4 regions of the Streptomyces sp. NPDC000229 genome follow, and region 4 is predicted to be linked to each of the others. Evidence: riboswitches for the same ligand, from Rfam matches in the RefSeq annotation. Region 4 holds a riboswitch; each other region holds the start of a gene.

Region 1 (7,144 bases), on a different contig from region 4:
CGGGACGGTCTCCTCCGCCAGGTCCAGCGCCGCCTCGACGTCGGCCCGGATCGCCGCCACCTCCGCCTCGGACGGCGGGTCGCTGCGCACATGACGCTCGGTCAGGCGTACGCAGCCGATGTCGACCGACCGGGCGGCGCGCGCGTGTGCGGCGCCGACCACGAACTCGGTGGAGCCGCCGCCGATGTCCACCACCAGGTACTCGCCCGAGCCGCCGCCCTTCAGCTCCTTGGTCGCCCCGGTGAAGGAGAACTCCGCCTCCTGGTCACCACTGATGACCTCCGGCTCCACGCCCAGGATGTCCATGACGCCCCGGACGAAGTCGTCGCGGTTCTCGGCGTCGCGCGAGGCGGAGGTCGCCACGAACCGGAGCCTCTCGGCGCCGTACTCCTTGATGACGGCGGCGTACTCGTGGCAGGCCGCGAAGGTCCGCTCCAGTGCCTCGGGCGCGAGCCGCCCGGTCCTGTCCACGCCCTGGCCGAGCCGGACGATCGTCATCCGCCGGTCCAGGTCGGTGACGTCACCGGTGGCCGGGTCGATGTCCGCGACGAGGAGGCGGATGGAGTTCGTACCGCAGTCGATGGCGGCGACGCGGGTCATTCCCCGGCCCCCTCGGGGGCGCAGGGGGTCACGCACGGGCCCTTGGCCCACCACTCGGGCAGCATCGCGATGGCCTCGTCGCCCAGCGGGTTCACCCCGGGCCCGGCGGCCAGCGAGTGGCCGACGAGCACGTGCAGGCACTTCACGCGGTCCGGCATGCCGCCGGCGCTCGGGAAGCCCTCCAGGACCTCGATGGCGTCGCGGCGCGCGATGTAGTCCTCGTGCGCGGCGCGGTAGGCGGCGGCGAGCTCCGGGTCGCGTCCGAGCCGCTCGCTCATCTCCTTCATGACGCCGTTCGCCTCCAGCGTGCCGATCGCGGAGGCCGCGCGCGGGCAGGTGAGGTAGTACGTCGTCGGGAACGGCGTGCCGTCGGGGAGCCGGGGCGCGGTCTCCACCACGTCCGGGTTGCCGCACGGGCAGCGGTGCGCGATGGCGCGCAGGCCGCGCGGCGGACGGCCGAGCTGTTCCTTGAACGCCGCGACGTCCGCCTCGGTGGGCTCGGTGTGTTCGGTCTGCGGAGGGGGCGTTTCCATGCCTGCCTTGGGTTCTACTTGCGGTCGGTGCGGTCGGCGGTGTCCACGCCGTCCCAGAGGTTGGAGTACCAGGGGCGGTCGGCCGCGCCCTGGTCGGTGCGGCGCTCGCGCGCCGCGTCGGGGTCGATGACCGTGTAGCCGGTCTCCCCGGGGAGTACGTAGTGCAGGTGCTCGCGGGCGAGGCGCTTGATGTACGCGTCGTCCTGGAGCCGCGCCTTCTCGTCGCGCAACCGTTCGACACGCTCGCTCGCCTCGGCCGCCAGCCGCTGCTGCTCGGCGATCTCGGCGCGCTGGGACACCCATTGGCGCATCGGGTAGGCCAGGGCCACCACCAGCGAGCAGACGACGAGCGCGAGGAACGCCGCGCGGCCGGTGAGCCGGGAGCGGCGGTCGTGCCGTCGGCTCTGGGAGCGGTAGACGCGGGCGGCGGTCTGCTCGCCGAGCAGTCGCAGCCTGGTCGCGGTGGAGAACCGGTCCCGGGCCATGTGTTGTACCCGCCTCCCCTTGCCCGTTACGTACGTACGTCCCCGGACACGGTACGGGACCGTGGCCGGGGACGTAGGTAACCGGGCTGTGCGACCGGGACCGGTGATCAGCCCTTGAAGCGCGGGAAGGCCGAGCGGCCCGCGTACACCGCGGCGTCGTCGAGGATCTCCTCGATGCGCAGCAGCTGGTTGTACTTGGCGACGCGCTCGGAGCGGGCCGGGGCGCCGGTCTTGATCTGGCCGCAGTTGGTGGCGACGGCCAGGTCGGCGATGGTGACGTCCTCGGTCTCACCGGAGCGGTGCGACATCATGCACTTGAAGCCGTTGCGCTGGGCCATCTCGACGGCGTCCAGGGTCTCGGTCAGCGAACCGATCTGGTTGACCTTGACCAGCAGGGCGTTGGCGGCGTTCTCCTCGATGCCGCGCGCCAGGCGCTCCGGGTTGGTGACGAACAGGTCGTCGCCGACGAGCTGGACCTTGGAACCCAGCTTCTCGGTGATGGTCTTCCAGCCGTCCCAGTCGTCCTCGAACAGCGGGTCCTCGATGGAGACCAGCGGGTACGCGTCGACGAGCTCGGCGTAGTAGTCCGTCATCTCGGCGGCCGAGCGGGACTTGCCCTCGAACTCGTAGGCGCCGTCCTTGTAGAACTCGGACGCGGCGACGTCGAGCGCCAGGGCGATGTCCTTGCCCGGAGCGTAACCGGCCTGCTTGATGGCCTCCAGGATGAGGTCGAGCGCGGCGCGGTTGGACTCCAGGTTCGGGGCGAAGCCGCCCTCGTCGCCCAGACCCGTGGAGAGACCCTTCTCCTTCAGGACCTTCTTCAGGGTGTGGTAGACCTCGGCGCCCCAGCGCAGGGCCTCGGAGAAGGACTCCGCGCCGATGGGCGCGATCATGAACTCCTGGATGTCCACGTTGGAGTCGGCGTGCGAGCCGCCGTTCAGGATGTTCATCATCGGAACGGGCAGCAGGTGCGCGTTCGGGCCGCCCAGGTAGCGGAACAGCGGCAGGTCGGACGCCTCGGAGGCGGCGTGGGCGACGGCGAGGGAGACGCCGAGGATGGCGTTGGCGCCGAGCGACGACTTGTCCGGGGTGGCGTCCAGGTCGAACATCGCCTGGTCGATCAGCCGCTGCTCGGTGGCGTCGTAGCCGACGAGCTCCGGGCCGATCTGCTCGATGACGGCGAGGACGGCCTTCTCGACACCCTTGCCGAGGTAACGGTCCTTGTCACCGTCGCGGAGCTCGAGGGCCTCGAACGCTCCGGTGGAGGCACCGGACGGAACGGCAGCACGGCCGGTGCTGCCGTCGTCGAGGCCGACCTCGACCTCGACCGTGGGGTTGCCTCGGGAGTCCAGGATTTCCCGGGCTACGACGACGTCGATGGACGGCACGAGCATCTCCTTCTGGGATGTGACGCAAGATGTGACGCATGGTGGTGCAGGGTCTCTTTGGCCTTGCGGCAAGAGCCTAACCGGCCCGGGGGCCGTGACCAGCCGACGCCCGCCTCCTGGGACGAAAAAGGGCTCACGCGTCGGCATTGCGGGCAAAACGCCGCGAAACTTACCGACTGGTAGCCAGGGTGTGCGGGGGGCCGCTCAGGAGGGCGGAACGGGAAACCCCGGTCCGGCGCGCACGGGGGAAGGGCGCGCCGGACCGGGGTGGTCCCGCAGGGGGTCAGCTCAGGTGGAGCTGCTGGCCCGGGTAGATCAGGTCGGCGTCGTCGACGATGTCCTCGTTCAGCTGGAAGAGCTTCTCCCAGCCGCCCGCGACCTTCTTCTCGGCGGCGATGGTGCTGAGCGTGTCGCCGGCCTTCACCTTGTACTCGCCGTCGCCCTTCTCGACCTTCTTGCCGGTCGGGGTGGTGACGGTCTTCTTGGACTCGGCCTTCGGCGCGGCCTCGGCCTTGGGCGCGGTGCGCTGCTCGCTGCGCGTGGTGGGCTGCTCGGCCTTGCGCTCCTGCTGAGGCTGGGCCTGCTCGGCGCCGCCGTCGTACGAGGCGTTGGACAGGCCGACGCCGCAGCTCGGCCAGGCACCCTTGCCCTGGCCGGCGAGGACCTTCTCGGCGATCTCTATCTGCTGGGACTTGGAGGCCTGGTCGGCGGTCGAGGCGTACGCGGTGCCGCCGTACGCGGCCCAGGTGGAGGCCGAGAACTGCAGGCCGCCGTAGTAGCCGTTGCCCGTGTTGATGGACCAGTTGCCGCCGGACTCGCACTGGGCGACCTTCTCCCACTCGGCGGCGGTGGCGGCCGAGGCGGTCGTGGCGCCCATCAGCGGGGCGGCGACGGCGACACCGGTGATACCGGCGAACGCGGCGAATCGGGCGGCCTTGGAGGGGCGACGGTGCTTGGCCTTGCCGGAAAACAGCATGGGACATCTCCTCACCGACGCCTACGAGGTGAGCTGTCGGGTTCGGGCGAGTGAGTGGCCCGGCCGCGCGGCACTCCCGGTGCGCGCGGCTTCACCCCAAGCCGGTTCCGTGCCATGTCTCCATGGCCGGGCCCGGCACTTACCTTGGGTCCCCCGCTCCTGCCTTCGGCGCATGACGCGACGACTGTTCCCGTCGACCGGCGGCAGGATTCGGCGTTCCGGTCGATGGGGCCCGCGATGGCGAGCGGTCACGACCGTAGACACAGACCACCCCGAAGTTCAAAGACGGACATCCGGGTCAATCAACCCTTATACACCTGCCCTTGACGGGCGTTTACGCAGGTGACGGGCGGATTGTGCGGTTCGGTCGGCCGCGGGGCGCCGGTTGGGGTGAAGAGATTCATGTCTCACTCCCCCGGAACCGGACATACAGGCTGATACCTACGGCTGATCCGTCGTCAGTTCAAGGCTCTGCCCAGGGAGGATGAGGTCGGGGTCGGTGCCGAGGGTGTCCCGGTTGGCCTCATAGAGGGCCGACCAGCCGCCGGAGACCTTGTGCTCGTCCGCGATGGTCCAGAGGCTGTCGCCGGGGCGGACCGTGTACGCGCCGGGCTCGACGCTTCCCGGGTCGCGTGAAGCGCCGTCACCCCGTGAGGCGTGGGCGTCCTTTTCGCGATCGGTGACCGAATTGCCGGTATCGGCGGGATCGGTGGGCTTGATGGCGCTTTCACCCTCGGGTGCGGCGGGGGTGACCGGCGCGGTGGGGTCGACCGGGGCCGTGGGGTCGGCCGGGGCCGTGGGGTCGGCCGGGGCGACCGGCTCCGTCACCGGCGTCTCCTCCTTGGCCGCCTCGCCGCGGTGCTTGCCGGTGCCGGGCGCGGGGCTCTGCGGCGCGCCGGGCGTCGCCGGGGCGGGCTCCGTGGGCAGGAGCGTCCCGACCGGGTCGGTCGCCCCGGACGGCTTCGCCGCCTCGGGCGCGCCCGGGTCCTCGAACGTCTCGGCCGGATCCGTCGCCTCGGGCGTGGCCGGGGCGGTGCCGGTGGGGTCGGCGTCGGGCGAGGCGGTGGCGCCCCCCAGGCCCGCGATGGGGGCGCAGGTCTCCCACGCCTTGACGCCCGTCGCGGCGTAGACCTTCTCGGCGACGGCTATCTGCTCGCCGCGGCTGGCGAGGTCGGGGCGAGCGGCGTGGGCGAGGCCTCCGTACGACTCCCAGGTCTCCTGCGACATCTGCAGGCCGCCGTAGAAGCCGTTGCCGAGATCCGCGCTCCACATGCCGCCGGACTCGCATTCGGCCACCCGGTCCCAGGTGGTGGCGTCCGCCGCGGACGCGGAACCCGCGCCGAGCAGCGGGAGCGCGATGGCGGATCCGGTCACCCCTGCCGCGACGACGATGGCGGGGGCTTGACGGGGTCGTCGGTGCCGGCCGTTCCCGGAGCGCATGCGGTGCTGCCTTTCGCGTGACTGCTGAGGTGACGGTGAACGTAGCGGCATTCGAACGTCAGTCACAAGTCGATGCAGCGGAGATCACGCGAAGATCACAGAAATGACGATCCGTCAGCTGACGTGTGTCACAAAGGGGGTGAACTCGACCGGGAGCGTACGCAGTCCACGCATAATGAGCCCGCCACGCCACCGCAAATCGGATGGATCCCCCGCAAGCCGGAGATCGGACAGGCGGGTCAGCAGCGTCGCGAGCGCGGTCTGCCCCTCCAGCCGGGCGAGCGGCGCGCCGAGGCAGTAGTGGATCCCGTGCCCGTACCCCAGGTGCTGGTTGTCGCGCCGCGCCAGGTCGAGCGTGTCCGGCTCGTCGAACCGTGCGGGGTCACGGTCGGCCGCGGCGAGCACGACGAGGACGGGGTCGCCGGCCGCGATCCGCTCGCCGCCCAGGGTGAGCGGCTCGGTCGCGAACCGCCAGGTCGCCAGCTCCACCGGCCCGTCGTAGCGCAGCAGTTCCTCGACCCCGGTCTCCAGCAGCCCGCGCTCACCGGCGGCGAGGGAGGCCTGGAGGCGTTCGCGCTGGCCGGGGTTGCGCAGCAGCGCGTACACGCCGTTGCCGATGAGGTTGACCGTCGTCTCGAAGCCCGCGAACAACAGGATGAACGCCATCGCGGCGGCCTCGTTCTCGGTGAGGTGCTCACCGTGGTCCGAGGCCCTGATGAGCCCCGAGATCAGGTCGTCCCCCGGGTTCTCCCGCTTGCGGTGGATCAGCTCCGCGAGGTAGCCGCGCATCTTCTTCACCGACCGGGCGACCCCGCCACGCGGCCCGCCGCCGTGGCGGATCATCATCCCGGCCCAGTCGCGGAAGTCGTCCTGGTCCTCGCGGGGCACGCCCAGCATGTCGCAAATGGCGTAAATCGGGAGCGGGAAGGCGAACTCATGGATGAGGTCCGCGCTCCCCTTTGTAGCGAAGTTGTCGATGAGCCGGTCCGTGAGCTCCTGCACACGCGGCGCGAACTCGGCCACACGGCGGGGCGTGAACGCCTTCGACACCAGCCGGCGCAGCCGGGTGTGGTCCGGCGGGTCGATGTTGAGCAGATGCGTCATCAGCTCGGCCTTGCGCTCGCCCGGAATGCCGGTCTTGCCCTTGGCGTGCGCGGGCTCGTCGTGATGCGCGGGATTCTTGCTCAGCCGCTGGTCGGCCAACGCCTGCCGCGCGTCCGCGTACCGCGTCACCAGCCACGCCTCGACCCCGCTGGGCAGCCGGGTGCGGTGCACGGGCGCGTGCTCCCGCAGCCAGGCGTAGGCGGGGTACGGATCGGTGGCGAACTCCCAGGTGAAGAGCTCGGGCACGCCGGCCTGCGGGACGTCACCCTCCGGGACGGCCGGGGCGGCCGGGGCGCCGTCGGGCGCGGCCGGGGCGCCGGCCGGGACGGTCGGGGCGCCGTGCGGGGCGGCCGACGCGGGCGGGCCCTGCGGGGCCGGGGTGCCGGCCTGCGGGGTGGCCGGGGTGCCGGGGGTGGCCCGGGTGCCTGGCGTGCTCGGGCGGGTGGGAGTACCGCCCGGGGCGGGCGGGGAGCTCGGGGTACCGGCCGCGGCCGGGGAGCTCGGGTGGGCGTTCTCGTCGTGCGGGGCGTTCACTCGTCGACGGTATCCGGCGCCGTGGGGCCCTCCGCCGCGCGGATCGCGTCGCGGTAGGCGCGGCCGGCCGCGCGCAGGGCCGCC
Region 2 (7,144 bases), on a different contig from region 4:
GGGGTGGCGCCTGTGGATCGAGGGCTGGGCGGCGGCGCTGCGCGAACCCGTGCTGAAGGAGGTCGCCCAGGACCTCGACCGGCAGTGGAAGGCGGCGCTGACGGAGGTGATCGCACAGGGCGCGGCGGCGGGCGAGTTCCGCTGCGAGGACCCCGCGGCCGCGGCCTGGCGGCTGACCGCCTTCCTGGACGGTCTGGCCGTCCAGATGACCGCGTACGCGGCGTCCTACTCCCGTGCACGCATGCTGGCGTGGGCGGACGAAGCCCTCGCCCGCGAACTCGGCCCCCCGGAGGCCCGGTCCGGCGACTCCGGCACCCGAGGCACCCGAGACCCCTGAGGCAGCTGAGGCCCGCCCGCGCCTCCCCGCACCCGCACCCGCCCTACAGCGGCAGCAGGTCCGGCCGCTTGGCCGAGACGTGGTCGCCGGACGATTCGCCGCGCAGTCGGCGGCCGATCCACGGGACCAGGTACTCGCGCGCCCACTGGACGTCGTCGCGGCGGAGTTCGAGGGGGCCGCGCGGCGGCAGCGGCGGCCAGGGCTGGTCCGGGTCGGCGGGGACGTCCACGCCGAGGACCTGGCCGGCCCGGAGGGCGACGCGCGTGTGGCCCTCGGGCGACAGGTGCAGCCGGTCGGCGTCCCAAGCGCGCCTGTCCTGCACGGTCTTGAGGGACCACAGGTCCAGCACCGGGCAGCCGTACCGGTCGGCGACGGCGCGCACATGTCCGTTGTAGGTGGCGATCTTGCCGCGCAGCCGGCGCAGCACCGGCACGGTGCGGGTGTCGAACCCGGTCGTCACCAGGACCGTGCCGACCGCGGACGTCAGGTCGGCGACGGCCCGTTCGAAGCGCTCGGCGACGTCGTCCGGGTCGCTGCCGGGCCGGATGATGTCGTTGCCGCCCGCGCAGAAGGTCACGAGGTCGGGGGCGAGTTCCTTGGCGCGCGGGACCTGCTCCTCCACGATCTGGTCGAGGAGACGCCCGCGTACGGCGAGGTTGGCGTACCGGAACTCCTCCGGCTCCGGCAGCCGGTCGGCGAGCAGCACCGCGAGGCGGTCCGCCCAGCCGACGAACGTTCCGTCGGGGCCAGGGTCTCCGACGCCCTCGGTGAAGCTGTCACCGATCGCCGCGTACGACCCGAATACGTCACTGTCTCTGAATGTCGAATCGTCTGCCACGGGAGCACATCTTTCACCCGGTGATGTGACCTACGCGACCGTAGGAGGGGTTGACGGTGGGTGATGTTTGCCACCGGTCAAGATTCACCCAAGCCGGAATACGGCTCCGCCCGGCACCGGGAGGCGGTGCCGGGCGGAGTGCGCTCCGAGGGGCAGGCGTCAGATGGAGACGCCGTGGCTCCGGAGGTAGGCCAGCGGGTCGATGTCCGAACCGTAGCTGGGGCTGGTCCGGATCTCGAAGTGGAGGTGCGGGCCGGTGGAGTTGCCGGTGGAGCCGGACAGACCGATCTGCTGACCGCCGCTCACGCTCTGGCCGGAGGAGACGGACAGCGAGGAGAGGTGGGCGTACTGCGAGTAGGTGCCGTCGGTGTGCTGGATGACGACCTCGTTGCCGTAGGCGCCGCTCCACCCGGCCGAGACGACGGTGCCCGCGCCGACGGCCTTGACGGTGGTGCCGGAGGAAGCCGCGAAGTCGACACCCGTGTGGTAACCGGAGGACCAGCTGGAGCCGGAGGCGCGGTAGGGCGTGGTGACTCCGGCGTCGACCGGGGCGGTGAAGCCCGAGCCGCTGGTCTTCGGGGCGGACTGGGCCGGGGCGGCGGCCTTGGCGGCGGAGCGGGAGGCGCGGCTCTCGGCGCGGGTGTCGTCGGCCTTGGGCTTCGCCGGGGCGGCCTTCGCGGGGGCGGCCGTGGACTTGGCACCGAGGGTGAGCTCCATGCCCGGGAGGATCAGGGACGGGTCCTCACCGATGACCTGGCGGTTGTCCTTGTACAGCTTCTGCCAGCCGCCCTTGACGTTCTTGTTCTTGGCGATCTTGGAAAGGTAGTCGCCGGCGACGACCGTGTACGTGCGCGGCGCGGCCTTCTGCGCCGGGGCGGCGGCCTTCGGGGCGGCCTTGGCGGCGGTGGCCGCGGCGGTGACGGCCTGCGGAGCGGCGGCCGGGGCGGCCTTCTCCGCGGCGTGCGCGCCGGTGGCGCCGAGCAGCGGCAGGGCGATGGCGGCGCCACCGGTACCGGCGGCGACGAAACCACGCGTGATGGAGCTGGACTTGGGACGGCGGTGCTTACCCTTCGCGGGCATGGCGTTTTCCTCTCCGGCGCCTGCGAGGTGAGCTGTCGGGTTCGGACTGGAGTTGTCCGGCCGCGTCATGGACGCGACTTCACCCCGAGCCGGTCCCGGAATTCCGGGGTCGGCGTACTACCTGGGTCCCCCGCTCCTGCCACACGTGGGTGGGTGCGAATTCCGACCGGCGGCAGGATTCGGCGGTCCGGCCGGATTGCCGTGACCGTAAGCGAGTGGGGCAGGCGTGAACAAGCCGCTGCTTTCTTCGCGGCATTCCCGGCGCTGCGACCGCCATGGAATTCCGGTCACCCTCCGTGGATTGCGGATCATGTATTCCCGTTCTGTACAAGGAAATTACGAACGGCATCCCGCCACGGACGGTCACGGTTATGACGCTGCTCACGCGGCCCTGACCATCTCCCTTACGACCAGGGCACGTTATACCCAATCCCCCAATACGGACAGAACCGTCATTCTCTGACGACTCTCCTCAATCCCTCCACCGTTGCGGTCGGATGGCGGCCAGAGGAAGGGCTTCGGACGCCCGGACGGACGAACCGCAACGAAGTGGGACAGAAGGAGCCTGGGTGGTGACGAGGACGCCACCGGCGGGTCCGCAGTCGGCCCGGCCCGGCCCGACGGGCGTGACGTGCGCATCACCGGTCGTCGGTCATGGGCAGGGGCAACGAATGTGCGACGCGCGCGGAGATTGATCGCCGGACGAACCAATGTCGTATCGTCGGACCACGACATCGTCGGCGGGCCGACGCCGACCGCAGACACGGAGGAGCCCCCGTGACGCAGCAGCTGCCGCAGGTCCCGTCGATCGAGCCCGAGCTGACCGGAGTGCGCAACTTCCGTGACGTCGGCGGGCTTCCGACGGTGGACGGCCGGCGGGTGCGGCACGGCAGGCTCTACCGCAGCGGCCACCTCGCGCACGCCACGGGCGAGGACACCGCCTTCCTGGCGGGCCTCGGGCTCCACACGATCTTCGATTTCCGCAACGCCGCCGACCAGAAGCTGGAAGGCCCCGACGTGGAGCTGCCGGGCGTACGGAATGTGAACATTCCGCTCTCCGACCCGGCCGACGGCGCGGAATTCTGGACCATGGTCCGCGACGGCGACCTCGACCAGCTGCGCTCGATCCTGGCGGACGGCAAGGCGGCGGCCCGGATGACGGCCTCGTACCGCATGATCATCAAGGAGCGTACGGCCGAGCACAGCCGGGTGCTCCACGCGCTCGCCGAGGACAGCGTCCCGGCCCTGATGCACTGCGCGGCCGGCAAGGACCGGGCGGGGCTCTCGATAGCGGTCTCCCTGCTGGCCGTCGGGGTCGAGCGCGAGGCGATCGAGGAGGACTACCTCAAGTCCAACGACCCTCGCCGCCGCTACAAGGTGCGCCGCAGCGACAATTCCCCGGCCGCCATGTCGCCGCAGGTCATGGAGCTGCTCAGCCCGCTCTTCGAGGCCCGCATCGAGTACCTGACCGCGGCCTTCTCGACGATCGAGGAGACCTGGGGCTCCACCGAGCGCTACCTGACCGAGGGACTGAAGCTCAGCCCCGAGACCCGGGAGCGGCTGCGCGAGCGTCTCCTCGACGAGAGCTGAGCCGCGCCTCAGCCGGCCCCGAGCTCGAACAGCAGGTAGAGGAAGGCCGCGAAGAGGTGGCCCGCCACCAGATAGGCGAACAGCCGGACGGCGAGCCCTCGGGGGAACGTCCGTTCCTGGGACATGGTGATCTCTCCGATCGAGGTCAGCGGCGGTGCGCGCCCGCGCCGAGGCACAGGTCGGCCGCGGCGCTCTGCATGAGGGTGTGGACGAACAACAGCTCGGCCCCGCCGCGTGTGGCCGCGGCGATACGGTGCGGGGTCAGCGAGTCGAAGTGGGCGCTGTCCCCGGGGTCGAGGACGTGCACGGCCTCCCCGAGGGCCAGGCGCACCCGGCCGCCGAGGACGTACAGCCACTCCTCCCCCGGGTGTACGCGCACGAGGTCGTCCCGCGTCGCGTACGGAACCTGGACGCGCAGCGCCTGCATGGCCCGCCCGGGGCCGCCGGCCTGGTGGTAGACCCAGCCGTCCGCCTCGGCGGGCTCGGCCCGGCCGCCCCGGACGATCGGATCGTGCTCCGGCGGCACCTCGCCCAGCAGCTCGGAGACGGTCGTACCGTAGATGCGGGCGAGACCCAGCAGCATCGGCAGCGAGGGCTGGCGGCGGCCGGTCTCCAGCCGTGACAGGTGGGCCGGGGAGAGCCCGGCGGCCCTCGCCGCGGCCTCCAGGGTCAGCCCCCGGCGCCGGCGCAGCGCCCGCAGCTGCGGCGCGACGTCCGGGACCAGGTCGGCCGTCGCGGCGTCGTCCACCGCATCGGCCGGTCCGGAGGCGCTGTCCGGTGCCACGTGTGGCCGCCCCGGGCCCGGAGAGGCTTCGGGGGAAGTGCTCATGCCTCCATTGCGCCAGGATCTTCCCTCACGGGCAAATTTCTTGCCTCAGAGGCAAAAAGGCTCAGCGGTTGGCGATGGCCTGCTTCACCAGCGTTCTGCCGAAGTCCCAGATCAGTCCGCCGCCGCTGTGCGCCTCGTCCATGACGGCCGTGAACGCCTCCACGAACCGGTCGGCCTCCCGCTCTCCGATGATCAGCGGCGGGATCAGCTTGATGACCTCCAGCCGGTCGCCCGAGACCTGGGTGAGGATGCGGTGCCGTTGCAGCAGCGGCACCACGACCATCTGCGCGAAGAGCCCCTTGCGTGCCGCCTGGAGCATCGTCCAGCGGCTGCGCAGGCTCAGCGACGACGGGCGGCCGAACTCGATGCCGATCATCAGGCCACGGCCGCGCACCTCGTGCAGCAGCTCGTAGCGGTCCACGAGCGCGGCGAGCCGTGACTTCAGCAGCTCACCGGTCCGCCGGGCGTTGGCCACGAGCTCCTCGTCGTCCAGGACGGACAGGACCGCGAGCCCGGCCGCCATGGCCTGGGCGTTCGACCCGAAGCTGGCCGAGTGGACGAGGACCCGGTCCATCGCCGAGTACACCTTCTTGAAGATCCAGTCCTTGCCGAGGGTGGCGCCGACCGGCACATAGCCGCCCGACAGCGCCTTCGCGACGCACACCAGGTCCGGCTCGACACCGTCCTCGTGCTGGTAGCCGTAGAAGGTGCCGGTCCGTCCGAGGCCGGTCTGGACCTCGTCGGCGATGAGCAGCGCCTTGTGCTTGTGGAGCAGCTCCTGGGCGGCGCGGAGGTATCCGGGCGGCGCCTCGTGCACGCCCTTGCCCTGGACGGGCTCGACGATCAGGGCGGCCACATCGCCCCGCTTCAGCTCCCGCTCCAGCGCGGCCGGGTCGCCCAGCTCGACGGCGGTGTCGGGCAGCAGCGGATCGAAGCCTTCGCGGAAGCAGCTCTCCCCGTTGACGGAGAGGGAGCCGGTGGTCAGGCCGTGGAAGGCGTGCGCGCAGTACAGGACGCGCGGTCTGCCGGTGGCGTACCGGGCGAACTTCAGCGCGGTCTCCACCGCCTCCGTACCGCTGTTGGAGAAGAACACCCGGTCCAGGTGCGGCGAGTACGTCAGCAGCTTCTCGGCGAGCAGCCCCGGCAGCGGCGGGCAGTCGAAGCGGGTGAGGTCGGCGAGTTCCGCGTCGAGGACGTCGTGGAGGGCCTTGCGTACGACGGGATGGTGCCGGCCCAGGCCCATGACGCCGAAGCCGCCGAGCATGTCGAGGTAGTCGTTGCCCTCGGTGTCCCAGAAGTAGGCACCCTCGGCGCGCTCGTAGGTCTTGTCGAAGCCGATCGTCCGGAGCATGCGCGGCAGCTGCGGATTGAGGTGGCGGGCGTGCAGGTCGTAGCCCTCGGCGCCCCGGTCGGCCAGGAGCGCCGCCAGATCGAACTTCTTGCTCATCCTTCGTTCTCCTTGCGTGCCAGCGCTCCGCTGATCCGTCCCGCGATCTCCACCGGGGTGAGCCCGATGTCGGCCAGCACCTCGCCGCGCTTGGCGTGTGCCAGGAACTGCTCCGGGATGCCGAAGGTCCGCAGGGGCACGTCGACCCCGGCGTCCCGCAGCGCCTGCCCCACCGCCCAGCCGGTGCCGCCGCTGCGGCAGTTGTCCTCGACGACGGCGACCAGCCGGTGCGTGTCCGCGAGCGGGGCGAGCCGCTCGTCGACGGGCTTGACCCAGCGGGGATCGACGACGGTGCAGCGGATGCCGCGCTCGGCGAGCAGCTCGGCCGCCCCGAGGCAGACGGGCGCCATGACGCCGACGGCCACCAGCAGCACGTCCGGCTCGTCCGCCCGGTGCAGGACGTCCATGCCTCCGATCCGCCCCACGGCCGGTACGGAGGGCCCCACCGCCTCCTTGGGGAAACGCAGCACGGTCGGCGCGTCACGCACGTCCACCGCCTCGCGCAGCTGGGCACGCAGCTGGTCGGCGTCGCGCGGCGCGGCGATCCGCAGCCCGGGCACGACCTGGAGCACCGACAGGTCCCACATGCCGTTGTGGGAAGGCCCGTCCACGCCGGTCACACCGGCCCGGTCGAGGACGAAGGTGACGCCGCACTGGTGCAGGGCCACGTCCATCAGCAGCTGGTCGAAGGCGCGGTTGAGGAAGGTGGCGTAGACGGCGACCACCGGGTGCAGGCCACCGGTCGCGAGTCCGGCCGCGCAGACGGCGGCGTGCTGCTCGGCGATGCCGACGTCCCACACCCGGTCGGGGAACCGCTGCGCGAACTTCGTCAGCCCGACCGGGTGCAGCATCGCGGCGGTGAGGGCGACGACATCCGGCCGCTCGGCGCCGATCTCGGCCATCGCGTCACCGAACACGGACGTCCAGGACGGGCCGGCCGCGGGCACGAGCGGCACGCAGGTCAGCGGGTCCATGGCGCCGACGGCGTGGAACCGGTCCGCCTCGTCCTCCAGGGCCGGCCCG
Region 3 (7,144 bases), on a different contig from region 4:
TCCCCGCTCGCGCTGCTGGACACCCGCACGGACGCGGCGCTGCGGCTGGGGACGGAAGGCGCCCGCTGGCGGGGCCACTGGCGTCTCAGCCGCCCGGCCGCCTCGTGGACGTTCACCCTCAGGGACGCGTACGGGCGCGTCGTGCGCGTGCTGTCGGGTACGGACGCGAGCCCGGAGCGGGACGGCGCGGCCCTGCGGATCGGCTGGGAGGGGCGTACGGCGGACGGGCGCCCGACGGTCAGCGGGCCGTACACCTGGAGCCTGACCGCCGACCCCGGCGACGGCACCGGGGCGCGTTCCCTCGGCTCCGGCTCGCTGCGGCTGGCGGGCGGGCGTTCCGCGTTCCGCGACGCCGACGCGGACGGGCTCGGCGAGTACTACGCCATGACGACGGCCGGGAAGCTGTCCGGCCACCGCATCGGCGCCGGCGGCTACTGGGTCCCGCCCGGCCAGGGCTCCGAGCACGTACAGGTCGGTACGGGCTGGAACAGCATGGACGCCTTCGCCGCCCCGGGCGACCTGACCGGCGACGGCCGCCCGGACCTGCCGGCCCGCCACGCCACGACCGGCAACCTCCACCTCCACCGGTCCAACGACCGCGCGGGGTTCGACCCGGGCGTCGTCATCGGCACCGGCTGGAAGGGCTACCGCCTGATCGGCGCGGGGGACACCGACCGCGACGGCCACGGCGATCTGCTGGCCCGCGACCCGTCGGGCGAGCTGTGGCGCCACGGCGGCACCGGCGCGGGCACGCTGAAGCCCCGGGCGCTGGTCTTCCGTGACTGGGGCGCAGGTCGCACCGACATCCTGGGCATCGGCGACATCACCGGCGACGGCCTGCCCGACCTCCTCTCCCGGGACGCCAACGGCAAGCTGCTCCGCAACAAGGGTGACGGCAAGGGCTCGTTCGGAGCGACGGTGACGGTCGCCACCGGTCGGCAGCACTACCGCACGCCGTTCTGACGATCCCCCCGCCTCCGCGGCGCGACGGCGGCCGTTCACCCGATACCCGATCGGATGCCGGGCGCCGTGCGGCTATGCTCAGGGGTGACTCGTCGAGGGCCGTTAGCTCAATTGGCAGAGCAGCGGACTTTTAATCCGTTGGTTGTGGGTTCGAGTCCCACACGGCCTACCGATTCAGCCCCAGGTCACAGGTGTTCCGACCTGGGGCTGACGTCATTCCCGGGGCTCCGACGAGCTCCGCCGGCCGGCCCCGGAGCCCGACGGCCATCGTCGCGGGCTCGCGTACGGGCACGGGTCCCGGTGATCCGCGCCGGGTGAGTCAACCACCGCCGTTGCCCTCGGGCGGTCACTGTCGGCCCGGGCAGCCAGGGCCTCCCAGGGCTCGGAGCAGGCACCGCGGACGGGGTCGGTGACACGCTCAGGACAGGAACTTCGCTGCCGTCGCCGTGAATCGGCCGGCGTCGTCGAGCCACGGGAAGTGGCCCGCTCCGGGCTGGACGATCAGCTCCGCGCGGGGGAACAGCCCGGCGAACGAGGCCATCGCCCGGGGAGGGGCGGCCAGGTCCAACGCGCCGGCGAGCACCAGCACCGGCGCCTCCAGACGTGCGAGTGCGCCGCGGGTGGCCTCGGGGTCGAAGGCGCCTTCGGTGGCGAAGACCGACGCGGCCTCACCGTTCCTCTGGGCGTCCTCGGCGGCGTGATGGGCCTGTGTCTCCTCGTCCCAGCGGCCGTAGTAGAAGGGTGCGACGGCCTGCCACGAGTCGGTGGTCGCCTTCCCGGCGACGATCGACTCCAGGGCCGCGTACGCCGCCGGGAACCACGGCTCGTCCCGGCGGAGTCCGGCCGTCTCCAGTCGGTCGTCCCCGGTGATGGTGACACCGACGGCCATGACGCTCGGCGTGATCAGCGCGAGCCTGCCGATGTGTTCCGGGTACCGGGTCGCGTACAGCACCGCCAGGTTGGCGCCGGCCGAGTGCGCGAGCAGGTCCGTCCGGTCGAGGCCGAGGTGCCGTCGCAGGGCTTCGACGTCATCGACGAGCCGGTCGCAGCGGTAGGAGCCGGTGTCGTCCGGTATCGCCGACCGACCCGTGCCCCGGAGGTCCAGCATGATCAGCCGCCGGTGCGCGGAGAGGCCGCCGAGGTCACCGAGGTAGACCGAGTCCTGCATCGGCCCGCCGGGCAGGCAGATCAGAGGTGGGCCGTCCCCGGACACCTGATAGGCGAGGCGGGTGCCGTCATGGGCTGAGAAGGTGGGCATGGTCGTGACCATGTCACCGCATGGCGGGCCGCGGCAATGGGTGCCGCCCGGCCCCGGGAGGGAGCACCCCTGTGGCCGTTTTGTCCCCTCGGGGTGGCTGCCAGGGATATTGGTTAGGGATCGTGCGCCGGATGGCGTAGGGTGGTGTTCACCGACGCGGGGTGGAGCAGCTCGGTAGCTCGCTGGGCTCATAACCCAGAGGTCGCAGGTTCAAATCCTGTCCCCGCTACTGAAGACGAAGGCCCGGTGCATTGCGCACCGGGCCTTCGTCGTGCCCGGACCGGGGCCGGGGGTCGCCCGGTCGGCGGATGGCGAGTCGCCGCGCGGCGCGGCTCCGGCCAGCCTGGGTGGGGCGCGGTACCGTCCGCAGCCGTGGGCGGACCGGGCAGGAGACCAGTGGTGGGGCAACGGGTGCGGGACGGCGGTGACGGGCGGGAGGGTGCTCCGCGGGCCCGGAGGTTCGTCCGCGCCCTGCCCGCGCTGCTGATCGCGGGGGGTGTGGCGTACGACATGCTCACCCCGCCGCGCTTCACCGCCGTACCGCTGTTCGCCGCCGCCCCGCTCGTCGCGGCGCCGCTGTTCGCCGCGCGGACGACACTGCTGTCCGGTCTCTTCGCCGTGCTGGCCATGCTGGGCCTGCACCTGGGCAACGGCACGCTGGGCGAGGCGCAGACCATCACCGAGATCCTCACCGTGGCGGTGGTCGCCGTGCTCGCGCTGCTGATCAACCGGGTCGTGCGGCGCAGTGGTGAGCGGCTCGCCTCGGCGCGGGTGATCGCCGAGACCGCGCAGCGGGCGGTGCTGCCGACGCCCGCCGAGCGGATCGGCGGGCTGCAGGTGGCGGCGCGGTACGAGGCGGCGCAGGCGGACGCGTTCATCGGGGGCGACCTCTTCGCCGTGCAGGACACCCCGTACGGGGTGCGGCTGGTGGTGGGGGACGTACGCGGGAAGGGCATGGGCGCGGTCGAGGCGGTGGCGGTGGTCATCGGGGCGTTCCGCGAGGCGGCCGAGCAGGAGAGCTCCCTGGAGGGCGTGGCGCAGCGGCTGGAGCGGGCGCTGGCCCGGGAGGGGACGCGGCGGGACGGCCTGGACGTCTTCGAGGGGTTCACCACCGCGGTGCTGGCGGAGATCCCGCGCGGGGAGGCCGTGGTGCGCGTGGTGGACCGGGGGCACCCCGAGCCGCTGATGCTGTACGCGGACGGGCGGGTCGAGCTGCTGGAGCAGGCCGAGCCCGCGCTGCCGCTGGGCATGGCGGACCTGGGGACATGGCCGGACCGGGCGTACGAGGTGCCGTACCCGGCGGGAGCGACGCTGCTCCTCTACACGGACGGGCTCTCGGAGGCGCGGGACGCGGCGGGGGTCTTCTACGACCCGGTCGCGCGGCTCGCGGGGCGGCTCTTCCCGGGGCCCGACGCGGTGCTGGACGCGCTGGTGAGCGACGTACGGCGGCATACGGGCGGCGGGGCGACCGACGACCTGGCGCTGCTGGCGGTCAGCCGGCCGGCCCAGGGGCAGCCGGAGCGGCGCCGGACGGTTCCGGTCGTACCGTAGCGGCGTCCCGGCCGCCGGTACGGTGCGTAGTCGACGAGTGTCATTGCGCAGAGCATTTGACATGCCGTCAGAATCACGGTGGCCGGTGAATGTTTCTGGTCTGCGGTCAACTCGCCCGGTTCTGCCCGGTTGTCAACCGGTACGTCCCGGGCCCGTGTGGTTAATGATCAGTAGGAACGGCTTGGAATCCGGAGCCCCCGTCTATTAACGTTCGATAACGCAGCGCGGTCGTCCCAGCCGTCGCCAGACGGCACCGCGCGCGTGCGCCGAATTCCGCAAGGGAACCGGGGAACCACCACCTTGGGGTGAATCGGGCCGAAGTGGGCCCGTAGGAGACCTTCCTGCTCCGAACCCGTCAGCTAACCCGGTAGGCGAGAAGGAAGGAAAGGAGTGCGCCTCCGTGGCGTCCAACAGGCCTGCCCCCGAAGCTCCGTACGGCTCGATCGCCTCGTTCAACTCTTCGGGTGTCCCGGACGCCGCACCCGTAAACGGGCAGCAGTGGGAAGAATGGAATCCCACCGAGGAAACCGTCCGCCCCGTCCGCGGCCGGCACCGCGTGGCCAAGCAGCGCGGCGGACTCGCCCGTAGCTCCACCGTCCTCGGCGTGGGCGTCATCGCGGCGGTCGGCGCGGGCGGCATGGCCACCGCGCAGGACAAGCCGGCGGTCTCCATATCCCTGCCGGACGTCGTCACGGACAACCTGCCGGACGCCCAGTCCCTGCCCGGCATCGGCTCCCTGATGTCCGACGACTCGGACTCCGGTGACTCCGGCGAGACGGACACGCCGGACAGCGGGCCGCTCACCACCGCGTCCCTCACCGGCACCGCCGACGCCACCGGACAGCAGAACAGCGGCGCGGACGCGGGCGAGGCGCTGCGCGCCCGCATCCTCCAGCAGGCCGAGCAGCAGCAGGCCTCCGCCGACGCCGAGGCGAAGGCGGCCGCCGAGACGGCCGCCGCCGAGCAGGCCGCCGCCGAGGCCAAGGCGCAAGCGACCGCCGCCGAGAAGCAGGCCGCCGAGCAGGCCGCCGAGGAGAAGGCGAAGGCCGAGGCCGAGGCCGCCGCCAAGGCGAAGGCCGCGGAGGAGGCCCGGCTGGCCGAACTCGCCGGGAGCTGGTCCCTGCCGACCTCCTCGTACACCATCACCTCCACCTATGGCCAGGCCGGCAACATGTGGTCCTCCGGCTACCACACGGGCCTCGACCTGGCCGCTCCCACGGGCACGCCCGCCAAGGCCGTCCACGGCGGCACCGTCAAGTCGGCCGGATGGTCGGGCTCGTACGGGTACCGCATCGTCCTGGAGTTGGAGGACGGCACGGAGGTCTGGTACTGCCACCTGTCGTCGATGACGGTCGGTGCCGGGCAGAAGGTCGGCACCGGCGAGACCATCGGCCGGGTCGGCGCCACCGGCAATGTGACCGGGCCGCACCTGCACCTGGAGGTGCACACCGCGGGCGGCGACGGGATCGACCCGCTGGCGTGGCTGCGCGGCAAGGGCCTCACCGTCTGAGCGCTCGCCCGGGAACTTCGGACCCCGGCAGCTCTGGCGGCACACCCCCCGACGCCAGGGCTGCCGGTTTCTTCGTCATGTGCGCGGAATATGCAGGTCTGTTGACGCGTTGAGCCGGGCCATGACCTCACTCCGCAAACTGGGCACGTCCGACCTGCACGTCTTCCCCCTCGCCCTCGGCGGCAACGTCTTCGGCTGGACCGCCGACGAGGCGCACTCCTTCGCCGTCCTCGACGCGTACGCGGCCGCCGGCGGCAACTTCGTCGACACGGCCGACAGCTACTCGTCGTGGGCGGCGGGAAACGAGGGCGGTGAGTCCGAGACCATCATCGGCAGGTGGATGGCCGCGCGCGGCAACCGGTCCGACGTCGTGGTCGCCACCAAGGTCGGTGCACACCCGCGGTACAAGGGCCTCAGCCCGGCCACCATCAAGGCCGCGGCCGAGGAGTCGCTGCGGAGGCTCGGTACCGACTACATCGACCTGTACTACACGCACTTCGACGACCCCACCGTGCCGGTCGAGGAGATCGTCACCGCCCTCGACCAGCTGGTGAAGGACGGCAAGGTACGCGCGGTCGCCGCCTCCAACATCTCCGCCGAGCGCCTCCGGGCCTCCCTGGACTTCGCCGAGACCGAGGGCCTGGAGTCGTACGCCGCGCTCCAGCCGCACTACAACCTGGTCTCCCGCGACACCTACGAGGGCACCCTCCTGGACACCGCCGAGCGCGCCGGCCTCGGCGCCGTGCCGTACTCCGCGCTGGCCTCCGGCTTCCTCACCGGCAAGTACCGGCCGGGCGCGCACGTCGACAGCGCGCGGGCCGGGAGCGCTTCCCAGCACCTCCAAAGCGAGCGGGGCCGCAAGGTCCTCGCCGCGCTGGACACCATCGCGGCGGCGCGCGGCGCCGAGACGGCGACCGTGGCCCTGGCGTGGCTCGCCGCCCGCCCGACCGTCGCCGCGCCGCTCGCCTCGGCCCGCACGGTCGAGCAGCTGCCCGCCCTGCTCGCGGTCGCCGGGCTGGAGCTGACGGCCGACGAGCTGGCGACGCTGACGGACGCGTCCGCGTAAGTGTCAGTACCGGTACGGGTTGTAGCCGCCGTAGTTGAGATACGGGGGCGGTGTCCACACCCGGCCGGTGGCCTGCGCGGCGTACGTCAGCGCCGGCCCGGCTATCTCCTTGCGCTGCCACAGGTGGTGCAGCAGCTCCTGCTCGCGCGCCACGAAGTCCGGGCCCGCCGCGCCCCGGCGGGCCCGGTGGCGCAGGAACGCCAGCGACGTCGCGAACGCCTCGTACTCGCCGACCGCGCGGGCCGCCGCCGGGCCGAAGCAGCGCGCCGCGTACCCCCGGGCCAGACCGCGCGCCCGCATCGAGGAGAGCGCGAGAGGCTCGGCGGGTGTGAGCCAGCCCGCCGCGGCGTACGCCGGGAGTTCACCGGATATCGTGCGCAGCTCGCGCTGCCGCGACCAGACCGCCAGCCACGTCAGCAGCCCGAACGAGGGCACCATGAACGCCCCGTACACCGCGTAGAACGCCCACGGCCCGAGTGACGCCGAGCCGTTCCACAGCGCGTGCGTGCCCATCGCCAGGGCCAGCCCCAGCACCGGCAGCGCGACCCGGCGTATCTTCTTGCGGCGAGCGGTGCTCGCGGCGATGCCGAACCCGATGCCGGTGAGCACGGTGAACAGCGGATGCGCGAACGGCGACATCACGATCCGTACGAAGAAGGTCGCGACCGTGACCGATCCGAACCCCGACGTCCCGATCTGCTGGTCCTCCCCGAAGGCGTTGCCGAGATACAGGATGTTCTCGGTGAACGCGAAGCCGGTCGCGGTGAACCCGGCGATGACCACGCCGTCGACGATC
Region 4 (7,144 bases):
GCTCGACCCGTACTCCAAGCTCCTGGAGGAGAGGATCGTCTTCCTGGGAACCCCGATCGACGAGACCGCCGCCAACGACGTCATCGCGCAGTTCCTGTACCTGGAACACGCCGCGCCCGACCGGGACATCTCGCTCTACATCAACTCCCCCGGCGGGCCCCTCAGCGCCGCGTCGGCCATCTACGACACGATGCAGGCCGTCCGGTGCGACGTGGAGACGACCTGCATCGGCCAGGCCGCGTCCACCGCCGCCGTCCTGCTCGCCGCCGGAGCCCCCGGCAAGCGGATGGCCCTGCCGGGTGCGCGCGTGCTGGTCCAGCAGCCCGCGACGGAGGAGCCCTTGCGCGGGCAGCCGTCGGACCTGGACATCCACGCGCGGGAGTTGCTGCGGCTGCGCGACCAGCTCGCCGGCATGCTCGCCCGCCACACCGGCCAGAGCCGCGACCGGATCGACGCCGACCTGGAGCGCGACACGGTCTTCGACGCGGCCGCCGCCGTGGCGTACGGCCTGGTCGACCATGTCGTCGCCAACCGCAGGCGGTGACCGATGCCGTCACCCGAGCCGCCCGAGCCGATCGGGCCGCCGTCCGAGCCCCCGCCGCTCCCCGCCCTGACCCGAGCCGAATGCGCGTTCGTCGACAGTTGACTCGAGGTCGTCGACCTCCTGGGGCGGATCAACCCGGCGCGCGCCACCCACACCTACAGCGCCCTGCGCGCGGCACAGGCCCTCGTCGGACGTGCGACGGCGCTGCGCGACGCCCTGACGTCGATGCACGAGCGCGGCGAGAGCGACGTGCATGCCCATACGCTGGCGCGAGCATTGCGGGTGCTTGACGGCGAACGGCGCGCGGGACGCGTGACGGTGCCTCAGAATCGAGGCGTGGGGCCGACGTAGCTCTCCCCCGAATGGGCTCAGGAGTACGAGAACCGGTCCCTCGTTCAGCGTACGCAACCGGACGAATTTCGTACGACCCGAGTTGCGCAGCAGGTGTACACATCTGGCGGAATATCACCTTCCGCCGCTGGTGCGGGGATCGTCGATGTCTCGCCGCCGGGCACCAAATCCACCCTGTCCACCCGAACGGATCAGTCGTGAGGAGCCTCACAAACGGCCGTTTCGACTCGGAATTTCCCCTCGACATGGGTCAAGATCCCTCACGACGACAAGCCCCCGCCGCCGCGGCGGGGCGGTCCGGGCGGACGCCGAGTCCTGCCGCCGTTCCGGATGACTGGTCGACAGGAGTGGATCGGCAGGAGTGGAGGACCCGAGCAGTACGGGTGACCGAACGATGTACGTCCCATCGGTCGCCCTTGGGGTGAAGCCGCGTCAGCGGCCGGGCAACTTCGCCAGTCCGAACCCGACAGGTCATCCTTCACAGGCGGCTGACGAAGGGTTGCGCAATGACCGCGCAGATTCATGTCCCGTCTCTGCTGTCCCGGGCGGGTGCCGTCTCGGCACTCACCCTCGCCGCCGTCGGTGGCCCGATGCTGGCGCCCGGCGCCGTGTCGGATGCCCAGGCCGCCCCGGCGTACTCGACGAAGGCGCTGAACATCGCCGCGTCCAAGAAGGGCGCACCGTACAAGTACGGAGCGGCGGGCCCGTCCCGGTTCGACTGCTCCGGCCTGACGCTGTACTCGTACAAGAAGGCCGGCAAGACACTGCCGCGCACGGCACAGCAGCAGTACAACAAGACCCGCCACATCTCCGCCTCCAGCCGGCAGAAGGGCGACCTGGTCTTCTTCCATCGGGGAAGCAACGTCTACCACGTGGGTATCTACGCGGGTAACAACAAGATCTGGCACTCACCGAAGTCGGGGTCGGTGGTGAAGCTGGACAAGATCTGGTCGAAGTCGGTCTGGTACGGACGGGTCCGCTGATCCTCCCGTGACCCCGCGTGCATGAGCCGTGGTGCGGGGGTACTCGTCGGAAATGTCCGGCGAGAGCCCCCGCACCGCGCGCAACGAGACGCCCCTGGAGCGCGCCGACCGCAATTTCGCCGAGCTGCTCCAGGAACTGCGCGTCACCCAGACCGGCGTGCAGATCCTGTTCGCCTTCCTTCTGACCCTGGCGTTCATGCCCCGCTTCGGCTTGCTCGACTCCTACCAGCGGGGCATGTACGTCGTGACGCTGCTGCTCTCGGTCGTGGCGACGGTCCTGCTCACCGCCCCGGCCGCGCTGCACCGCACGCTCTTCCAGCAGGGCGCCAAGATCCGCATCGTGGCCGTCTCGTCCCGGCTGGCGAAGATCGGGCTCGGTGTCCTCGCCCTGGCGCTGACCTGTTCCGTGTCGCTGGTCGTGGATGTGGTGCACGGCCGCCCCGAGGGCCTGGCGGCGGGCGGCTTCACCCTGCTGGTCTGCGCGGGCCTGTGGGGGTTCCTCCCCCGCCTCGTACGGCGTCGACTCAGCGCCCGGCCACCGGAGCGACCAGCAGAGACACACACAGGGCGGCGAGTCCGCCGCCGGTGACGCCCTGCACGGCCCTGGCGGTACGCGGCCGTCGCAGCCATCGCCCCAGCCGGTCGACCACCAGCGCGACGGCCGGGAACCCCACGAGGGCGAGGACGACCGCGCACGGGCGTGCTGGGACTCGACGGGAGCAGGGGGCGGAACGGACGATCTCCGGGCCGGGCGCCGGGCACAGGCGGCGGAACGGACGGTCCCGGCGTCGAGGGCGGGGCGGTGGGCCCGGCGGCGGGGGCGGGCGGTCATGCCCTGGGCGTCAGGTCCCGGACGGCGGCGGCGGTCCTCAGGTGCGGGCGCGAGACCGGGCTCGGCGGGTGAGGTCCCGGAGGGCGGGGCGCGGGTGCACGGCGGGGCTGGTGCGGCCGGGAGCAGAGGCCGGGCCCCGGCGGACGCCCTCAGGCGGACGGCCGCGTCCTGGCCGGCGGCGGGGCAGGGTCAAGTCTGGACCGGGACCGTCCAGGGGAGGGCGATCCAGACGGTCTTGCCGCCTTCCGGGGTCGGGGTGACCGAGAGGCGGCCACCGCACTCCGCGGTGAGCCAGCGGATGATGACCATTCCGCGGCCGTTGTCCTGCTGGACCGCGGCGGGCAGCCGTTGCGGCCAGCGCGGGTGACTGTCGGTGACTCCGATGCGCAGCCGCTCGTCGCGCTCCAGCCGTACGTCGACGGTGAACGTCGGCGACTGGCCGAAGGTGTGCTGGACGGCGTTGGTGGCGAGTTCCGAGACGATCAGCCGTACCGTGTCGGCCGTTTCGGCCTCGGTGGGGAGGCCCCATTCCGCGAGGACGTCCGCCACATATCTCCGGGCGGTGGAGACCGAGGCGGGATCGCTCGGCAGAGTGACGGATGCTTCCTGATGGTCTGCCATGGCGACGCTGTCCCTTTCCCACCGGGGCCGGACTCCGACACGTACCGGATGTTTTGTGAGGACGGCCTCGGATTGTGCTTCGCGCCAGACTGCCACTTATGTCGCCCCTGTTGGGGGCGATCCCCCAAGATATGCATATATCTGTCGCTCGAAGCGGTGAACCCTGCGACGCGAGACCGGATTTGGGCGGCAGACTGAGGGGTTGGCCCGGCTGCGGGAGGAGGCGGTCATGCGAGGCGCTCGGCACGGCCCGGCGGTGCGTCGGCGCAAGCTCGGTGAGGAGCTGCGCGGACTGCGCCTGGCCGCCGGCCTCACCAGCCGCGAGGCGGCACGGCTGGTGGGCTGGCACCAGTCGAAGGTGAGCCGGATCGAGACGGGTGCGAGCGGGGTGACGGCGGCGGACGTCGCACGGCTGCTCGACGCCTACGGCGTTCACGACCCGCGGTTGCGGGCCCTGCTGGAGGCACTGGCGGGAGCGGCCGCGGACGGTGGCGGGGCGGGATGGTGGCATGCGTACCGGGGCGTGCTCCCGCCTCCGTACCAGGACTTCATCAGCCTGGAGGCACAGGCGTGCACGGCGCGCACGCTGGAGACCTCGGTGGTGCCGGGCCTGTTGCAGACCGAGGAGTACGCACGGGCGGTGACGCGTGCGGCGCTGGACGGGGTTCCCGCGGCGACGGTCGACTCGCTGGTGCGGGTGCGGATCGCGCGGCAGGAGGTACTGCGCGCCGATCCTCCGCTACGGCTGGAGGCGGTGCTCGACGAGGCGGTGCTGCGGCGGCAGGTGGGTGGGCCGCGGGTGATGAGGGAGCAGTTACGGCGGTTGCTGGAGTGGGCGCGGTTGCCTCATGTGCGGCTTCAGGTGCTGCCGTTCTCCACGGGTGGGTACGTCGGGCTCTCCGGCCCTTTCGTTATCTTCTCCTTTCCGAACATTTCTGATCTGGATGTGGTTGCTCTTGACCACTTGACGAGTAGCCTCTATCTCGAACGCACGGAAGACCTCGAGGCGTACGGCGCCGCCTTCCGCACCATGCAGGCGCTCGCCCTGTCGCCCGAGGACACATCGGACCTCATCGCCGGGATCGGTGACGGCGCGTAGGGAGAGGCACCCCCCATGTCTGCTTACCTCGCACACCACGACGGCCTGCGCTGGCGGCGCAGCAGCCGCAGCGTCGGCATGAACAACTGCGTCGAGGCCGCCCGCCTCGGCCCCGCGCAGCTGGCCGTACGCGACTCCAAGAACACCGCAAGGCCGCCGCTGCGGTTCTCCGCGACGGCCTGGGCCTCCTTCGTCTCCGCCCTGAAGTCCTGAAGTCCTGAAGTCCTGAAGGAGGTCAGCCGACCGGGACGGGTGCCGTACGGAGGATCGTCGCGACCGCCTCTTCCACCTGACGTTCCGTCAAGTCGGCACGGGCGGTGAGGCGGAGCCGCGAAATGCCGTCCGGCACCGACGGCGGCCGGAAGCACCCCACGGCGAGACCCTCGGCCCGGCAGTCGGCCGCCCACTTCACCGCCTGCTCCGGCGACGGCGCGCGTACGGAGACGACGGCGGCGTCCGGCCGCACGGCGGTCAGTCCGGCGGCGGTCAGCCGGGCGTGCAGGGTGGCCGCCACCGCACGCGCCCGGCCGGCCAGCCCCGGCTCGGCGCGCAGCAGCCCGAGGCTCGCCAGCGCGGCACCCGCGGCGGCCGGGGCGAGGCCCGTGTCGAAGATGAACGTGCGAGCGGCGTTGACCAGGTGGTCGATCACCCGCGCCGGCCCCAGGACCGCTCCGCCCTGGCTGCCCAGGGACTTGGAGAGGGTGAGCGTGGCGACGACGTCCGGGGCGCCCGCGAGACCGGCCGCGTCCAGCGCGCCGCGCCCGCCCTCGCCCAGCACGCCGAGGCCATGCGCGTCGTCGACCACCAGCGCCGCGCCGTGCGCCCGGCACGCCGCCGCGAATCCGGCCAGCGGCGCCGCGTCTCCGTCGACGGAGAAGACCGAGTCCGTGACCACGAGCGCCTGGCGCCCCGCGTGGGCGTCCAGGGTCTTGGCGACCGCGTCGGGGTCGGCGTGCGGGACGACCGCCGTCTCGGCGCGTGAGAGCCGGCAGCCGTCCACGATCGAGGCGTGGTTGCCCGCGTCCGAGACGATCAGCGAGCCGCGGGCGCTCAGCGCGGTCAGGGCGGCGAGGTTGGCCGCGTACCCGGAGGAGAACACCAGCGCCGCCTCGAAACCGCAGAACGCGGCCAGCTCCCGCTCCAGCTCGGCATGGAGTTCGGTGGTGCCGGTCACCAGCCGCGAACCGGTGGCGCCCGCGCCCCAGCGGCGGGCGGCGTCGGCGGCCGCCGCGGTGATGTCCGGGTGGTGGGTGAGGCCGAGGTAGTCGTTGCTCGCGAGGTCCAGGAGGTCCGGCACGGCCGGTCGCGGGCGGAGCGTGCGGACGAGGCCGGCGTCGGCGCGGCGGCGCGCCTCGGTGTCGATCCAGTCGAAGGGCGAGCCATGGGGCGGGGCCAGGGGCGGGGCGAGCGGCCGGTCGAGCGGAGCCTGGGGCATGTCCGGTTCCCTTTTGTAGACAGCGAACAGACCCTAATAGTGGTCGGGTGCTCCCGGAGTGTGGTTATACACACACTCGAAACCCGCTCTCCTGTGGAGTTCCTCCTTGGCCCCGGGCCGTGCCGTAGGCCAGGATCTGCGTCATGGACCTGCTGAACACGCTGGTGGACAAGGGGCTTCGGCGCGAGCTGCCGACCCGCGAAGAAGCGCTCGCCGTGCTGGCGACCTCGGACGACGAGCTGCTCGATGTGGTGGCCGCGGCCGGGAAGGTACGCCGTCAGTGGTTCGGACGGCGGGTGAAGCTCAACTACCTGGTCAACCTCAAGTCCGGCCTGTGCCCCGAGGACTGCTCGTACTGCTCGCAGCGGCTCGGCTCGAAGGCGGAGATCCTCAAGTACACCTGGCTGAAGCCGGAGGAGGCGTCCAAGGCGGCCGCCGCGGGCGTCGCGGGCGGCGCCAAGCGGGTCTGCCTGGTCGCCAGCGGCCGCGGTCCCACGGACCGGGACGTGGACCGCGTCTCGAAGACCATCGAGGCGATCAAGGAGGAGAACGAGGGCGTCGAGGTGTGCGCGTGCCTCGGGCTGCTGTCGGACGGCCAGGCGGAACGGCTGCGGTCGGCGGGGGCCGACGCGTACAACCACAACCTCAATACGTCCGAGGGGACGTACGGGGAAATCACGACCACGCACACCTACGCGGACCGGGTCGACACCGTACAAAAGGCGCACGCGGCGGGCCTGTCGGCCTGTTCCGGGCTGATCGCGGGCATGGGCGAGAGCGACGAGGACCTGGTCGACGTCGTCTACGCGCTGCGCGAGCTGGACCCGGACTCCGTGCCGGTGAACTTCCTCATCCCCTTCGAGGGCACGCCGCTGGCCAAGGAGTGGAACCTGACCCCGCAGCGGGCGCTGCGCATCCTGGCGATGGTCCGGTTCGTCTGCCCGGACGTGGAGGTCCGGCTGGCGGGCGGGCGCGAGGTGCACCTGCGTACGCTCCAGCCGCTGGCCCTGCACCTGGCCAACTCGATCTTCCTGGGCGACTACCTCACCAGTGAGGGCCAGGCCGGCAAGGCGGACCTGGAGATGATCGCGGACGCCGGTTTCGAGGTGGAGGGCACGGACACCACGACGCTGCCCGAGCACCGCGCGGACGCCACCTCCTGCGGAACCGGTGGCGGCGGCTGCGGCTCCGGCTCGGTGTGCGGTTCGGAGGAGCCCGCACCCGCCGCGACGGCCGAGCAGGCCCGTACCGACCTGGTCGCCGTACGCCGCCGGGGCGC

What was found. Region 4 has a riboswitch for cyclic di-AMP ahead of ABT360_RS23755 (C40 family peptidase). Riboswitches for the same ligand answer to the same signal wherever they lie in the genome.
Region 1: linked by a shared signal. The riboswitch ahead of ABT360_RS08990 (transglycosylase family protein) and the one ahead of ABT360_RS23755 (C40 family peptidase) in region 4 are both predicted to bind cyclic di-AMP.
Region 2: linked by a shared signal. The riboswitch ahead of ABT360_RS27490 (M23 family metallopeptidase) and the one ahead of ABT360_RS23755 (C40 family peptidase) in region 4 are both predicted to bind cyclic di-AMP.
Region 3: linked by a shared signal. The riboswitch ahead of ABT360_RS09900 (M23 family metallopeptidase) and the one ahead of ABT360_RS23755 (C40 family peptidase) in region 4 are both predicted to bind cyclic di-AMP.

Annotation. Positions count from the first base shown of each region.
Region 1 is NZ_JBEPEL010000011.1:51,266-58,409, forward strand. It holds gene ABT360_RS08970 (Ppx/GppA phosphatase family protein) at 1-600, opposite strand, end outside; gene ABT360_RS08975 (DUF501 domain-containing protein) at 597-1,133, opposite strand; gene ABT360_RS08980 (FtsB family cell division protein) at 1,148-1,618, opposite strand; gene eno (phosphopyruvate hydratase) at 1,726-3,006, opposite strand; gene ABT360_RS08990 (transglycosylase family protein) at 3,290-3,982, opposite strand; cyclic di-AMP (ydaO/yuaA leader) riboswitch at 3,986-4,163, opposite strand; gene ABT360_RS08995 (transglycosylase family protein) at 4,424-5,356, opposite strand; gene ABT360_RS09000 (cytochrome P450 family protein) at 5,537-6,772, opposite strand; gene ABT360_RS09005 (nucleoside triphosphate pyrophosphohydrolase) at 7,057-7,144, opposite strand, start outside.
Region 2 is NZ_JBEPEL010000072.1:1,647-8,790, reverse strand. It holds gene ABT360_RS27500 (TetR/AcrR family transcriptional regulator) at 1-337, shown strand, start outside; gene ABT360_RS27495 (SGNH/GDSL hydrolase family protein) at 381-1,175, opposite strand; gene ABT360_RS27490 (M23 family metallopeptidase) at 1,335-2,255, opposite strand; cyclic di-AMP (ydaO/yuaA leader) riboswitch at 2,258-2,421, opposite strand; gene ABT360_RS27485 (tyrosine-protein phosphatase) at 3,033-3,845, shown strand; gene ABT360_RS27480 (DUF6126 family protein) at 3,854-3,970, opposite strand; gene ABT360_RS27475 (XRE family transcriptional regulator) at 3,991-4,674, opposite strand; gene ABT360_RS27470 (aspartate aminotransferase family protein) at 4,736-6,121, opposite strand; gene dxs (1-deoxy-D-xylulose-5-phosphate synthase) at 6,118-7,144, opposite strand, start outside.
Region 3 is NZ_JBEPEL010000013.1:15,726-22,869, reverse strand. It holds gene ABT360_RS09925 (hypothetical protein) at 1-963, shown strand, start outside; tRNA gene ABT360_RS09920 (tRNA-Lys) at 1,060-1,132, shown strand; gene ABT360_RS09915 (alpha/beta fold hydrolase) at 1,382-2,221, opposite strand; tRNA gene ABT360_RS09910 (tRNA-Met) at 2,377-2,450, shown strand; gene ABT360_RS09905 (PP2C family protein-serine/threonine phosphatase) at 2,621-3,772, shown strand; cyclic di-AMP (ydaO/yuaA leader) riboswitch at 4,027-4,161, shown strand; gene ABT360_RS09900 (M23 family metallopeptidase) at 4,173-5,282, shown strand; gene ABT360_RS09895 (aldo/keto reductase) at 5,404-6,348, shown strand; gene ABT360_RS09890 (PrsW family intramembrane metalloprotease) at 6,352-7,144, opposite strand, start outside.
Region 4 is NZ_JBEPEL010000054.1:7,924-15,067, forward strand. It holds gene ABT360_RS23745 (ClpP family protease) at 1-544, shown strand, start outside; partial or broken gene ABT360_RS23750 (hypothetical protein) at 548-895, shown strand; cyclic di-AMP (ydaO/yuaA leader) riboswitch at 1,225-1,397, shown strand; gene ABT360_RS23755 (C40 family peptidase) at 1,402-1,878, shown strand; gene ABT360_RS23760 (DUF6328 family protein) at 1,931-2,467, shown strand; gene ABT360_RS23770 (ATP-binding protein) at 2,900-3,331, opposite strand; gene ABT360_RS23775 (helix-turn-helix domain-containing protein) at 3,561-4,430, shown strand; gene ABT360_RS23780 (DUF397 domain-containing protein) at 4,446-4,643, shown strand; gene ABT360_RS23785 (8-amino-7-oxononanoate synthase) at 4,666-5,865, opposite strand; gene bioB (biotin synthase BioB) at 6,009-7,144, shown strand, end outside.